2 regions of the Flavobacterium cerinum genome follow, and region 2 is predicted to be linked to the other one. Evidence: riboswitches for the same ligand, from Rfam matches in the RefSeq annotation. Region 2 holds a riboswitch; the other holds the start of a gene.
The links. A riboswitch is a leader RNA that binds a small molecule or an ion and turns the genes downstream of it on or off. The one in region 2 is predicted to bind S-adenosylmethionine.
Positions count from the first base shown of each region.

Region 1: another riboswitch for S-adenosylmethionine. It lies ahead of NOX80_RS13450 (Na+/H+ antiporter NhaC family protein); the one in region 2 lies ahead of NOX80_RS06360 (homocysteine S-methyltransferase family protein).

Region 1 is NZ_CP101751.1:3,000,254-3,007,006, reverse strand. Features, by position in the region: gene NOX80_RS13475 (UDP-3-O-(3-hydroxymyristoyl)glucosamine N-acyltransferase) at 1-614, shown strand, start outside; gene NOX80_RS13470 (nuclear transport factor 2 family protein) at 607-966, shown strand; gene sucD (succinate--CoA ligase subunit alpha) at 1,076-1,948, shown strand; gene NOX80_RS13460 (DinB family protein) at 2,149-2,685, opposite strand; gene NOX80_RS13455 (Crp/Fnr family transcriptional regulator) at 2,744-3,280, opposite strand; SAM-I-IV-variant riboswitch at 3,413-3,508, shown strand; gene NOX80_RS13450 (Na+/H+ antiporter NhaC family protein) at 3,570-4,892, shown strand; gene fabG (3-oxoacyl-[acyl-carrier-protein] reductase) at 4,968-5,714, shown strand; gene NOX80_RS13440 (hypothetical protein) at 5,775-6,753, shown strand, end outside.
Region 2 is NZ_CP101751.1:1,440,400-1,447,152, reverse strand. Features, by position in the region: gene metH (methionine synthase) at 1-1,721, opposite strand, end outside; gene NOX80_RS06360 (homocysteine S-methyltransferase family protein) at 1,730-2,722, opposite strand; SAM riboswitch class I at 2,877-2,998, opposite strand; gene NOX80_RS06355 (trans-sulfuration enzyme family protein) at 3,071-4,243, opposite strand; gene thrA (bifunctional aspartate kinase/homoserine dehydrogenase I) at 4,275-6,686, opposite strand; gene NOX80_RS06345 (alpha/beta fold hydrolase) at 6,683-6,753, opposite strand, start outside.

The sequences.
Region 1 (6,753 bases), 1.6 Mb from region 2:
TTGGTGAAGGAACAATTATCCAACCCAATTGTTTTATCGGAAATAATGTAGTAATCGGTAAAAACTGTCTGATTCATCCGAATGTTACTTTATACGATGACACAGTTATCGGCGATAATGTTATTATTCATGCCGGAAGTATTTTAGGAGCTGATGCATTTTACTATAAAAAACGTCCGGAAGGTTTTGATCAGTTGGTTTCCTGCGGTCGCGTAGTAATCGAGAGCAATGTCGGAATCGGTGCTTTGTGCACTATTGACAGAGGGGTTACCGGTGATACGACTATTCGTGAAGGTGCTAAAATTGATAATCAGGTGCATATCGGACATGATACCGTAATCGGTAAAAAATGTCTTATAGCGGCACAAACCGGAATTGCCGGATGTGTGATTATTGAAGATGAAGTAACACTTTGGGGACAAGTTGGGACAACAAGTGGTATTACGATTGGAGAAAAAGCAGTCGTATTGGCACAATCCGGAGTTTCAAAATCGTTAGAAGGAGGAAAAGTCTATTTCGGTTATCCGGCTGAAGAGTCAAGGGAAAAATTGAAACAGTTGGCTTATGTGAAAAAAATACCGCAAATTCTAACACAAATTAATAAAAATGAGTAAAGAACTGGTTAAAGCATTTTATCAATCGAATGGTCCTTTAAATAAAACTTTAATGGAAGATTTTTTGCATGATGAAATCAGCTTTAACTGGCATAGTTCCAAAGGTTTTTTACAACTTGATAAACAGGATTTACTGGAACTGGCAACAGAATTAAGTAAATCGTATATCGCTTCAAGGATTGAAATCAGTCATATTTTGGAAGAAAATCATCTGGTATCAGTGAATTACACCCATTATGTATCGCCAATTGAAAATCCCAATGAAGAACTCGTTTTAGCCCATTTTATGGTTATCTGTGAACTAAAGGATAACAGGCTTTATAAGGTTTATCAGATGAGCCAGTTGAGTTAGACGAAAAAAATAAAAAATAGCCGATAAAAGTTTGAAAAAACTTTCTTCGATTACGTTCAAAACCCTATTTTTGCAACACAGTTTTTAAAAATAATATAAAAAAAATATCATGAGTGTTTTAGTAAATAAAGATTCTAAAATAATTGTTCAAGGATTTACAGGTAGTGAAGGAACATTCCATGCTACACAAATGATTGAATATGGAAGTAATGTTGTAGGTGGTGTTACTCCGGGTAAAGGAGGTACAACGCATTTAGATCGTCCGGTTTTCAACACGGTTAAAGATGCAGTAGACCAGGCCGGTGCTGATACAACAATTATTTTCGTTCCGCCGGCTTTTGCAGCGGATGCAATTATGGAAGCTGCTGATGCGGGTATTAAAGTAATTATTACAATTACTGAAGGTATTCCGGTTGCAGATATGATCAAAGCTTATGATTATATTAAACACAGAGACTGTCGTTTGGTAGGGCCTAACTGTCCGGGAGTTATCACTCCGGGTGAAGCTAAAGTAGGTATCATGCCAGGATTTGTTTTCAAAAAAGGAACTGTTGGTATCGTTTCTAAATCAGGTACATTAACTTATGAAGCAGCTGATCAGGTTGTAAAACAAGGTCTAGGTATCACAACTGCTATTGGAATTGGTGGTGACCCGATCATCGGAACAACAACTAAAGAAGCAGTAGAATTATTAATGAACGATCCTGAAACAGAATGTATCATCATGATCGGTGAAATCGGCGGACAATTAGAAGCTGATGCAGCACGTTGGATCAAAGCGGACGGTAACCGTAAACCGGTAATCGGATTTATCGCTGGTGAAACAGCTCCGAAAGGAAGAACAATGGGACACGCCGGTGCTATCGTTGGTGGTGCTGATGATACAGCTGAAGCTAAAAAACGTATCATGAGAGAAAACGGTATTCACGTAGTTGATTCTCCTGCTGAAATCGGTAAAAAAGTAAAAGAAGTATTAGGATAATTAATTCCGAATCATCATAAATATTAAAGCTGCCTTACAAAGTCAGCTTTTTTTATTAAACCTGACGGCCTTTACTAGATTGCTAATAAACCTACATAAACCTGACAGGTCTTTACTAGATTGCTAATAAACCTGTCAGGTTTTTGATTTCGCATTGCTGATATACCTGTTAACTTTATTGATTTCGAAACCTGTCAGGTTTAGGAATGAACCCGTAGCGCCTGTTTGATATGACGTTCGTTGTGATAAATCAGGAATGAAAAAGTATCGCCCAATTGCAAACGGATTAATTTACTGATACTAATAGCCGTTTTGTTTTTTATCAGATTGATATGACGGGCTTTATCAAGGCAAAGAAGTAAAGCTTCCTGTTGAGAAATGAAAATTGTCAGCACCTGATGATCCAGTTGACTACCGATTGGATTATAGTTTTTTAAAGATTTTATCTTAGTCGGATTTTCAGCTTTCATCATTCTCGCAAAATAACCGCCCAATAAACCCGGTTTGTATTGTAATGTCGGTTGTGTATAACGGGCATTTGTTATGCGATAATTTAATTCCGGAATATAAAAATCACCATATCGATTCAGATGTTCAATGCATTCTAAGATACTCCAACTGGTTGTTGATGATCGCCGGTTTAGTTTTTGTAAGTCCAGGTTTTTAAAAGAATTAGCCACTTCAATATTGTATAAAGTTATTCGGGTCAGCTCGTCCAGTATTTGTTTGGTTTCCATAATTAGAATTATTTACTGCAAAATTCGAGGTTGTCCGACACAAAAAAATTGACCGGAATCAAGATTTTTTAATTCTTGACAATGTCTCGGCTGTCATTCGCAGATAAGATGCAATATATTTATCCGGAATTTCCTGAAATACCTGTGGACTGCGTTTTAGAACACTTTTATACCGATCAACTGGAGAAGTCATTAATAAATCCCTTTCCCGTTCCATTTGTTGAATGATCAATTGACCTAAAATGGTATTCCATAATTGGAGTAATTGCTTATCACTTTGAATAAAATCAAGTAATATCTTTTTAGAAATAACTTTAACAGTGGTCTTTTTTAAAGCCTGAATGTAAAATTGGGTTGGATTATCCGTAAAAAAACAATCAATCGCGGTGACAAATGAGTTTTTATAGCCAAATCGTATCGTATTTTCGTCCTCTTTATCAATAGTATAAACCCGGACACTACCGTCAACAATAAAAAAAACGGAAGCATCCTGATTGCCTTTAGTTATCAGATATGCATTCCTTTTGTAAACGGTTTCAGTTTCCCAAAGGTGATTTTGAGTAAGAAGCGTGTTAAGTTGATCGATTGGTGACATAGAAGCTAAAGTACTAAAAAATGAATATACTGTCAATTCCTGTATAAAGTTGTTAAAACGGTTGCGGAATGATTAAAAATCACGATCCGATTGATTTTAGTGATAAAATAATAAAAAAAGAACTATATTTGCCACAGTTATCACGAATCTCATAAGAGATAGCAACCTGCAACAACAAGCAAGGTGCTAAAACGATAAGCCAATCCTGTTGGAAAAAATGTTGTTTTTACACACTTACTTTCTGGTTCGGTTTTGCTTGTCACGTGAGCTTTAATTTTTTAAGCAATCGATGATGAAAAAATCAAAAACAAAAGGCAGTGCCTTGGCTTTACTGCCGTTCTTCGTATTTATTATTACTTTTTTAGGAGCCGGTATCCTGTTGGATGACTTTTATGCCTTTCCGTCACCGGTAGCCGTTATAACCGGTATTATCGCGGCATTTTTGTTGTTCAAACCATCTGTGTCAGATAAAGTGGATACTCTGATTAAAGGTTGTGGTGATAGTAAAATTATGACCATGTGTCTTATTTATCTATTGGCCGGTGCTTTTGCCAGTGTAACCAAAGCAATGGGAGGTGTTGAATCAGTCGTGAATCTTGGAATTAATCATATTAATGCCGAATATTTTCCGTTGGGCATCTTTCTGATTGCTTCATTTTTATCAACAGCAACCGGAACTTCTGTAGGAGCAATTGTAGCATTAGGACCAATTGCTGTAAGTCTGGCCGATAAAAGCGGAGCTTCATTACCTTTAATTTGCGGATCATTATTAGGTGGTGCCATGTTAGGAGACAACTTGTCCATTATTTCCGATACCACGATCGCAGCAACACAGTCATTAGGTTGTGAAATGAAAGATAAATTTAAAGTAAACCTGTTTATTGCCTTGCCGGCAGCTATTATTACCGTTTTAGTGTTATTGTTTTTCGGATTTAGCGGCGAAACGACAGCGGTTGTCATCGAAAAAGGGAATTACGAATGGATTAGTCTTTTACCTTATCTATTGGTGATTGTTTTGGCTGTAGCCGGATTGAATGTTTTTGTCACGCTTTTGACCGGAATTGTAGTTGCCGGAATTATTGGTTTACTGGGGAATGATTTTCCGTTACTTGATTTTACAAAAATCATTTACGACGGATTTCTTAGTATGACGGATATCTTTCTGTTATCGATGTTAACCGGCGGATTGGCCGCATTGGTAGAACAGGCAGGAGGAATTCATTATGTGTTGCGTACGGTAAAAGCCCGGATTAAAAGTAAAAGATCAGCGCAATTGGGTATCGGTGCGTTGGTTAGTTTTGTAAATCTGGCCATTGCCAATAATACAGTGTCGATTGTGATTACCGGAAGCATTGCAAAAGAGATTAACGATGAATATCATTTGAGTTCCCGTAAGACAGCAACAATACTGGATATCTTTTCATGTGTAGTTCAGGGAATATTACCATATGGCGCACAAGTATTACTATTGCTGAGTTTTGCCGGAGGAAAACTAGGCTTTTTGGATTTGATCGGAAACGCCTGGTATGTATTATTTCTGTTTCTGTTTACACTGATTGCGATCTACAGTAGGTTCTGGGACCGATTAGCTAATAAATTCTTTAAAGTTTAGCAACATAAGGAACGGATTAAAAACCGAATTGTTATATTTGTTACTTATTTCAAATAAACAAACTTAATCTTAAATATGAAATTACTGGAAGGAAAAACCGCAATCATCACAGGAGCGAGTAGAGGAATCGGAAGAGGAATTGCTGAAGTATTTGCTAAACAAGGTGCTAATGTAGCTTTTACTTATAGTGCTTCTGCCGAAGCAGCGAAAGCTTTGGAAAACGAATTATCGGCTTTGGGCGTAAAAGCAAAAGGCTATCAGTCAAATGCAGCTGATTTTAATGAAGCGCAAAAATTGGTTGATGACGTAATTGCAGAATTCGGAAACGTGGATATCCTGATCAATAATGCGGGAATAACAAAAGATAACCTTTTAATGCGTATTTCGGAAGAAGATTTCGACAGCGTTATTGACGTAAATTTAAAATCGGTTTTTAATATGACGAAAGCCGTTCAGCGAATTATGTTGAAAAACCGTGCCGGTTCTATCATTAACATGAGTTCAGTAGTAGGAGTAAAAGGAAATGCAGGTCAAACAAACTATGCGGCTTCAAAAGCGGGAGTTATCGGTTTTTCTAAATCTGTTGCATTAGAATTAGGTTCTCGTAATATTCGTTGTAACGTAATTGCTCCGGGCTTTATTGAAACGGAAATGACAGCAAAACTGAATGAAGATGTAGTAAAAGGATGGCGCGAAAATATTCCGTTGAAAAGAGGCGGATCTCCTGAAGATGTAGCAAATGCTTGCGTTTTCTTGGCATCAGACATGAGTGCTTATGTAACCGGTCAGGTGTTGAATGTTGACGGAGGAATGTTAACATAATAATTTAGATAAATAATAGTAAAGCGCTTAAAATTAAAAGATTAATACACTGAAATTATAATGACTGTATCTACGATTGTATTGCTGATATTAGCCGCTGTTATAGCTTTCGGTTTAGCGTTTTATCAATACTTATATAAAGTCGGAAACAGATCGAAAATCTATCTGTTTCTGACTTTTTTACGTTTTCTGACTATATTATCAATATTAGTGTTGCTGATCAATCCTGTTATATCACGAAAGACCTATCAGGATATTAAAACACCTTTGCCGATCATTGTAGATAATTCCCAGTCTATAAAGGAATTAAAACAGGAAAATCCGGCATTGACTCTTTCTCAAAAAATAGCAACCAATAGTGCTTTAAAAGAAAAATATGATGTTCAGCTTTATTCTTTTGATGCCGGTTTTAATACAGGGAAACAACCGGATTTTAGCGGAAAGCAAACGCATATTGATCTGGTTGCTCAGAATTTAAAACAATTTTATCGGAATCAGAATTACCCGGTTGTATTGTTAACGGATGGAAATCAGACGATAGGAAATGATTATGTCTTTAGTTTTCAGCAAAATACAACGGTTTATCCGCTGATTTTAGGTGATACTACTACCTTTTTAGACTTGAAAATCAATCAGTTGAATGTGAATAAATATGCATTCCTGAAAAATAAATTCCCGGTTGAAGTTTTTTTACAATATAGCGGAACAAAAAATGTTTCAGCTGTTTTTAGTATTCAGCAAGGAAACGGAACGGTTTATAAGCAAAATGTAAACTTCGGACCTAATAAAAAAGCGCAGTCTGTTTCGATATTATTAAATGCTGATAAAGTAGGAGTACAAACGTATAAGGCTGTAATCACATCGGCAGAAAACGAGAAAAACAAATACAATAATACCAAAAACTTTGCGGTTGAAGTTATTGATCAGCGTTCGGAAATTGCTTTAGTTGCTTCGTTAAATCATCCGGATTTAGGCGCTATAAAACGGGCAGTTGAATCGAATCAACAACGTAAAGTAACAATTGTTAATCCTAATGAAA
Region 2 (6,753 bases):
GTCAGGAAATTTTTATCCCGCGACCGGTTTAAAAAACCTTCCCTTAATTCGTCATATTCCGAGCGTATCGTTTTCGCATAATTGGTTTTCAGATTTTCATTAATCAGATTTCCGGCTACCGTTACTGCTCTCGAAGCATCATTAACATGAACAACCGTTTCCGAGTATTCCGGTGCAATTTTTACAGCCGTGTGTGCACGGGAAGTTGTTGCACCGCCAATCATCAACGGAATTTTAATATTGAGTTTATCCATTTCTTTGGCCAGGTAAACCATTTCATCCAGCGATGGTGTTATCAATCCGCTTAATCCGATAATATCGACCTGTTCTTTAATTGCCGTTTCGATGATTTTTTCAGGCGGCACCATTACTCCTAAATCGATAATTTCAAAATTATTACAACCCAATACTACCGATACAATGTTTTTCCCGATATCATGTACATCTCCTTTAACCGTTGCCATTAGTATCTTTCCGGCTGAACGGGAGGCGCCTCCTTTTCCGGCTTCGATAAACGGCAATAAATAAGCTACCGCTTTTTTCATTACCCTTGCCGATTTCACCACTTGTGGCAGAAACATTTTTCCGCTTCCGAAAAGATCCCCTACGACATTCATACCGGACATCAGATTGATCTCGATTACTTCGATCGGTTTAGCCGCCTGTAAGCGAGCTTCTTCCACATCAAGTTCTACAAATTCATCGATTCCTTTAACCAAAGCATGCGTAAGCCGTTCCTGAACTGTTCCGTTTCGCCATTCCTGATTTTGTTTTTCGATTGCTTTAACATCACCTTTTACATTTTCAGCAAAAGTCAGTAAACGTTCCGTTGCATCATCCCGACGATCGAGCAATACATCTTCAACATGTTCCAGTAAATCTTTTGGAATTTCATCGTATACTTCCAGCATTTCAGGGTTTACAATTCCCATAGACATGCCGTGTTGAATAGCGTGATACAGAAATGCGGAATGCATTGCTTCCCGAACTCTGTCGTTACCGCGGAATGAAAAGGAAACATTACTCACTCCTCCGCTCACATTCGTATACGGCAAATTTTCCCGGATCCACTTTGTAGCCAGGAAAAAGTCGAGGGCATTCCGGCGGTGTTCTTCCATTCCGGTTGCTACGGGAAATATATTGGGATCAAAAATGATATCTTCGGCCGGGAAACCCACCTGATCTACCAGAATATCATAGGAACGCTTACAAATTTCAATACGACGTTGATAGTTATCCGCCTGGCCGACCTCATCAAAGGCCATTACAATTACGGCGGCTCCGTATCGTTTAATCAGTTTTGCATGATGTACAAAAGTCGCTTCTCCTTCCTTTAAGCTAATCGAATTTACGACGCATTTTCCCTGTGCCACCTTTAATCCGGCTTCTATGATTTCCCATTTGGAACTATCAATCATCACCGGAACCCTTGATATATCCGGTTCGGAAGCTACCAGGTTTAAAAATTTGGTCATCGCGGCAACTCCATCCAGCATCCCTTCATCCATATTGATGTCGATAATCTGTGCGCCACCTTCAACCTGAGCTCTTGCGATGTCGAGTGCTTCCTCGTATTTTTCTTCTTTAATCAGTCTTAAAAATTTTCGGGATCCGGTAACATTCGTCCGTTCTCCTACATTCACGAAAATACTTTCCGGCGTTATTATCAACGGTTCTAATCCTGATAGTCGCAAGTATTTTTTACAGTCTGCTTCAGCCATTTTCCTTTCTATTCTAAAATTCTGGGTTGGTATTCTTTTGCCACTTCGGCAATCAAACGTATATGCTCCGGAGTTGTTCCGCAACATCCGCCTATAATATTTATCAGGTTGTCGTCAAGGTATTCTTTGATCAGTAGTTGCATTTCTTCGGGTGTCTGATCGTATTGTCCGAAAGCATTCGGTAAACCGGCATTCGGATGCGCTGATATATTAAAAGAAGTATTATGAGCCAATCGCTTTAAATACGGTTTTAACTGATCAGCTCCCAATGCGCAATTAAACCCGACGCTTAATAACGGAATATGAGAAATTGATATCAGAAAAGCTTCAACGGTTTGTCCCGACAATGTTCTTCCCGAAGCATCGGTTATTGTACCGCTTACCATCACCGGAATATCCAGATTGCGTTCTTCCTTTACCTCATCAATGGCGAATAAAGCGGCTTTTGCATTAAGTGTATCGAAAATTGTTTCGACCAACAGAATATCACTTCCTCCGTCTATCAATGCTTCCACCTGTTGTTTATAGGCAATCCGTAAATCATCGAACGTTACTGCCCGAAATCCGGGATCATTTACATCGGGCGACATACTTGCCGTACGATTTGTAGGTCCGATTGAACCGGCTACAAATCTTGGTTTTTCCGGGTTTTGTGCGGTAAATTCATCGGCAACTTCTCTTGCGATTTTAGCCGATTCGTAATTGAGCTCGTATACCAGATCTTCCAGATGATAATCGGCCATACCGATTGTAGTACCGGAAAAGGTATTTGTTTCCACGATATCAGCACCGGCTTCAAAATACTGTGCATGAATTTCACGGATAGCTTGCGGTTGTGTAATCGACAACAAGTCGTTATTCCCTTTTAGCGGATGCGGAAAATCTTTAAAGCGTTCACTTCTGAAATCTTCCTCAGAGAAATTGTACCGTTGTAACATGGTTCCCATTGCTCCGTCAAGAATCAATATTCTGTTGCTCAGGGCTTCCTTAATCTTTGACATCTTTTAGTTTTTTTAGTTTCCGCCAAAGTCAATATGAAAAGTTATTTTAAATGATAACAACTAATTCAACATACTGCTTTAGCAATTTGTCGTTCTGAAAATTCTGTAAAATGTTATCTGTAAAAGGGAGTGTGAATACCCGAAAAAGTATTCTTTGTTATCTATCCTGAAAAAACTAAACTTAGTCGTTTCGGGTAGAATGTAGCACCTTCTTTAAAGTGTAAAGGGTTGCTAAGGCTTCAACGGGTCTATTCCCTCTGCCTTTCGTGATAACATTTCAGTCTGTATAAGAACACTGCAAAATAACGCAATTGTTTTATACGAACCAAATTTCTGTTCTGATTTCGTTTACGACAGTGCTTGTTCGAGGTCGGCGATAATATCATTTACGCTTTCCAATCCGGCCGAAATCCGAACCAATCCATCGGTTATACTTACTGCTAAACGTTCCTGTTCGGTTAGTTTACTATGTGTTGTGGAAGCCGGATGTGTTACGATAGTACGGGTATCTCCTAAATTTGCCGATAACGAACACAAACGGATTTTATCCAGAAATTGGCGACCGGCTGTTATACCGCCTTTAATTTCAAAAGCAACGATATTTCCGCCCAAACGCATTTGTTTTTTTGCAACTTCATACTGCGGATGTGATTTCAGAAACGGATATTTAACCGTTTGTACTTTCGGATGTTCTTCTAAAAAACGGGCTATTTTTTCTGCATTTTCACAATGTTTTTCTACCCGAACAGGTAATGTTTCCAGACTTTTCGATAAGATCCAGGCATTAAACGGAGACAACGCCGGTCCGGTATTTCGGGCAAAGAGATAAATTTCCCGTATTAAATCTTCCTTTCCAACGGTAACACCGCCTAATACTCTTCCCTGTCCGTCAATTAACTTGGTTGCCGAATGAACCACCAAATCCGCACCGAAAGCAATAGGATTCTGGATATAGGGTGTCGCAAAACAATTGTCGACAATTAGAATCAGGTTGTGTTTTTTAGCAATTTTTCCCAGGTATTCCAGATCCAGAATATCGACTGCGGGATTGGTTGGTGATTCGGCAAAAAGTATTTTGGTATTGGGTTGAATATAATTTTCAATCGTTTCCGGTTGGTTGGTATTAAAATAGCTGGTTGTGATATTCCATTTCGGAAAATATTTAGTAAAAAGTGTATGGGTCGAACCGAACACACTACTTGCCGACACGATATGATCACCGGAATTTAAAAGAGCGGCGAAGGTTGCATATACTGCTGCCATTCCCGTTGCAAAAGCATAACCGGACTCGGCTCCTTCCATTTTACACATCTTATCAACGAATTCACTGGTATTCGGATTGGTAAAACGGCTATAAATATTTCGGTCTTTTTCCTCTGCGAAAGAAGCTCTCATATCTTCCGCATCTTCAAAAATAAAACTGGAAGTCAGGTATAACGGCACTGAATGTTCCAGATATTGACTTCGTTCTGCCTGAGTTCGGATGGCCTGCGTTTCGAACCCATATTCTAAGTTGCTCATATTATTGTATGTTTTGTTGTTCTGAATTATTTTATTTCTTTTCGGATAATCGTAAGATATCTCCAAAAACACCTCTTGCGGTAACAGAAGCTCCGGCTCCGGCTCCTTGAATAATTATCGGTTGATCACCATAGGAATCGGTATAGATTTCAAAAATCGAATCCGAACCTTTTAACTGACCTAATGCCGAATTACCCGGAACCGAAACCAGTTTTACATCGAGATTTCCTTTTTCTTGTTGTAAATCCCCTGACAATTCCCCGATATAACGTAGCACATGTCCCGGTTGCTGGTTTTCTTTAACCGATTGATAAAGCGCATCCAATTCCGTTAACCGACTTAAAAAAGTCTGAGCATCACCACCGCGTAATCCTTCCGGAATCAGGTTTTGTACTTTAATTTCTTCAAATTCATTTTTCAGATCCAATTCCCTCGCAAGGATCAATAATTTTCGGGCGACATCATTTCCGCTAAGATCTTCCCGCGGATCCGGTTCGGTAAAACCTTTATCTACCGCTTCCTGTAATACCTGACTAAACGGTCTGTCTTCAACCGAAAAATGGTTAAACAGGTAGCTTAACGTTCCGGAAAAGACACCTTTAATCTTTGTAATATTCTCACCGGAAAGGTGTAATAATTTAATGGTATCGATTAACGGTAATCCCGCTCCCACATTTGTTTCATACAAATAGGTCTTTTGATTTTCAGCTAATACTTTTCGTAATTTCTCATAAAAATCATATCCGACTGTATTGGCTATTTTATTCGATGAGATCAGATCAAAGCTATTCTCGGCTAATGGAATATAATGTTCTATAAAATCGGCACTAGCTGTATTGTCAATAGCAATCAGGTTTTCCAAATGATGTTCATTAGCATAATCAATCACATCATCCACACTGTATAATTTTCCGGTTTGTTCCAGTTGTTCTTTCCAGTCGGTTGCAATTCCCGATTTATTCAGTAGTACTTTTCTGGAATTTCCGATCGCAAAAATGTTGAGTTTTATTCCTTTTACTTTTTCGATATTTTCGGCAGAAGCCAGAATCTGGTCGATTAATGTTCCGCCAACCCATCCGTGTCCGAAAACAGCGATATTGATTTTTTTAGCTACGCCGAAGATTTCTCCGTGGATTACATTTAATGCCTTATGGGTTTGTGATTTCTGAACGACAAGGCTTACATTCTTTCCGGTCACAGTATTATTAAACAATATCGGAACGATTTTATTTCGGATTAAAGCCGTGTACGGTTTATGGAACGTACTCAAATCCTGACCGATAATTGAAATCACCGCAACATCATCCGTAGCTGAAATCTTACTGACATCCTTATTGTAAAAATCGTTTTCAAATTCTCTTTCGAGTCCGACGATTGCTTTGGTTGCTTTATCCGCAGCGACTACAATTCCGATACCTCTTTCAGACGATCCCTGAGAAATAATGCTCACACTGATATCATTTTCAGCCATAACTCTGAATATTCGGGCATCGATTCCTGTTCTTCCCAGCAATCCTCTTCCTTCGAGATTGATCAAAGCGACATTATCCATTACAGAGAGTGTTTTGATTCCTTCGTTATCCGATACAGCAGTAATTAGTGTTCCTTTATTAGTATGATTAAACGTATTTAGTACCCGAAGCGGGATATTTTTCTCAATAAGCGGTACAATGGTTTTAGCGTGTAGTATTGTCGCTCCGAAGTTGGCCAGTTCATTTGCTTCATTAAATGACAGTCGGTCAATTTTTTTGGCATCTTTTACCAGATCCGGGTTAGCGGTATAAATACCATCTACATGGGTATAATTTTGTAATTCCTCAGCTTCGAGGTAGTTTGCAATTAATGAGGCGGTATAATTGCTTCCGTTACGGCCCAGTGTTGTGGTTTCGTCATTTACATTCGATCCGATGAATCCTGTGATGACATTTATTGTGGTTCCGTTATGTTGTTTGAAGTGATTGAGTATATTTTTTCGGGATGTTTGTTCCAGCGGTTGGGCATTTCCGAATTTCGTATCGGTCTTTATCAGTAATCTTGCATCAGAAAAGTTAGCATTTAGCCCTTTTTGCTGTAAGGCTTCCGTTACTACTTTCGCGGCAATCACTTCTCCTTGTGCCAGTACGCTGTCTTTAATTTTCGGACTATAATCTCCTAAAAGGGAGACACCTTCAAATAATTTGTCCAACAGAGAAAATTCATCCGACAAATCGACTTTTGAATTGCCCTGTTGTTCCTTTTTAAACGTTTCCAGTTGTTCGGTATAGGATTTGTTTTTTGAGGCAGCTTCCAGAATTTGTTCCAGTTCGTTGGTTGCGTTTCCGATGGCCGAAACTACCACTGCTATTTTTTCCTTGTTCTCTATTTTGTCCTGGATAATGCGGAGTACTTTATCAAAACCACCGTTGTAAGCCAGTGATTTTCCTCCAAATTTTAATATCTTCATTTTACTTTTTGCTTAGTTGTTATAAATATGTCACGGAGTATTCCATTTAATTGTTCAAATTCAATCA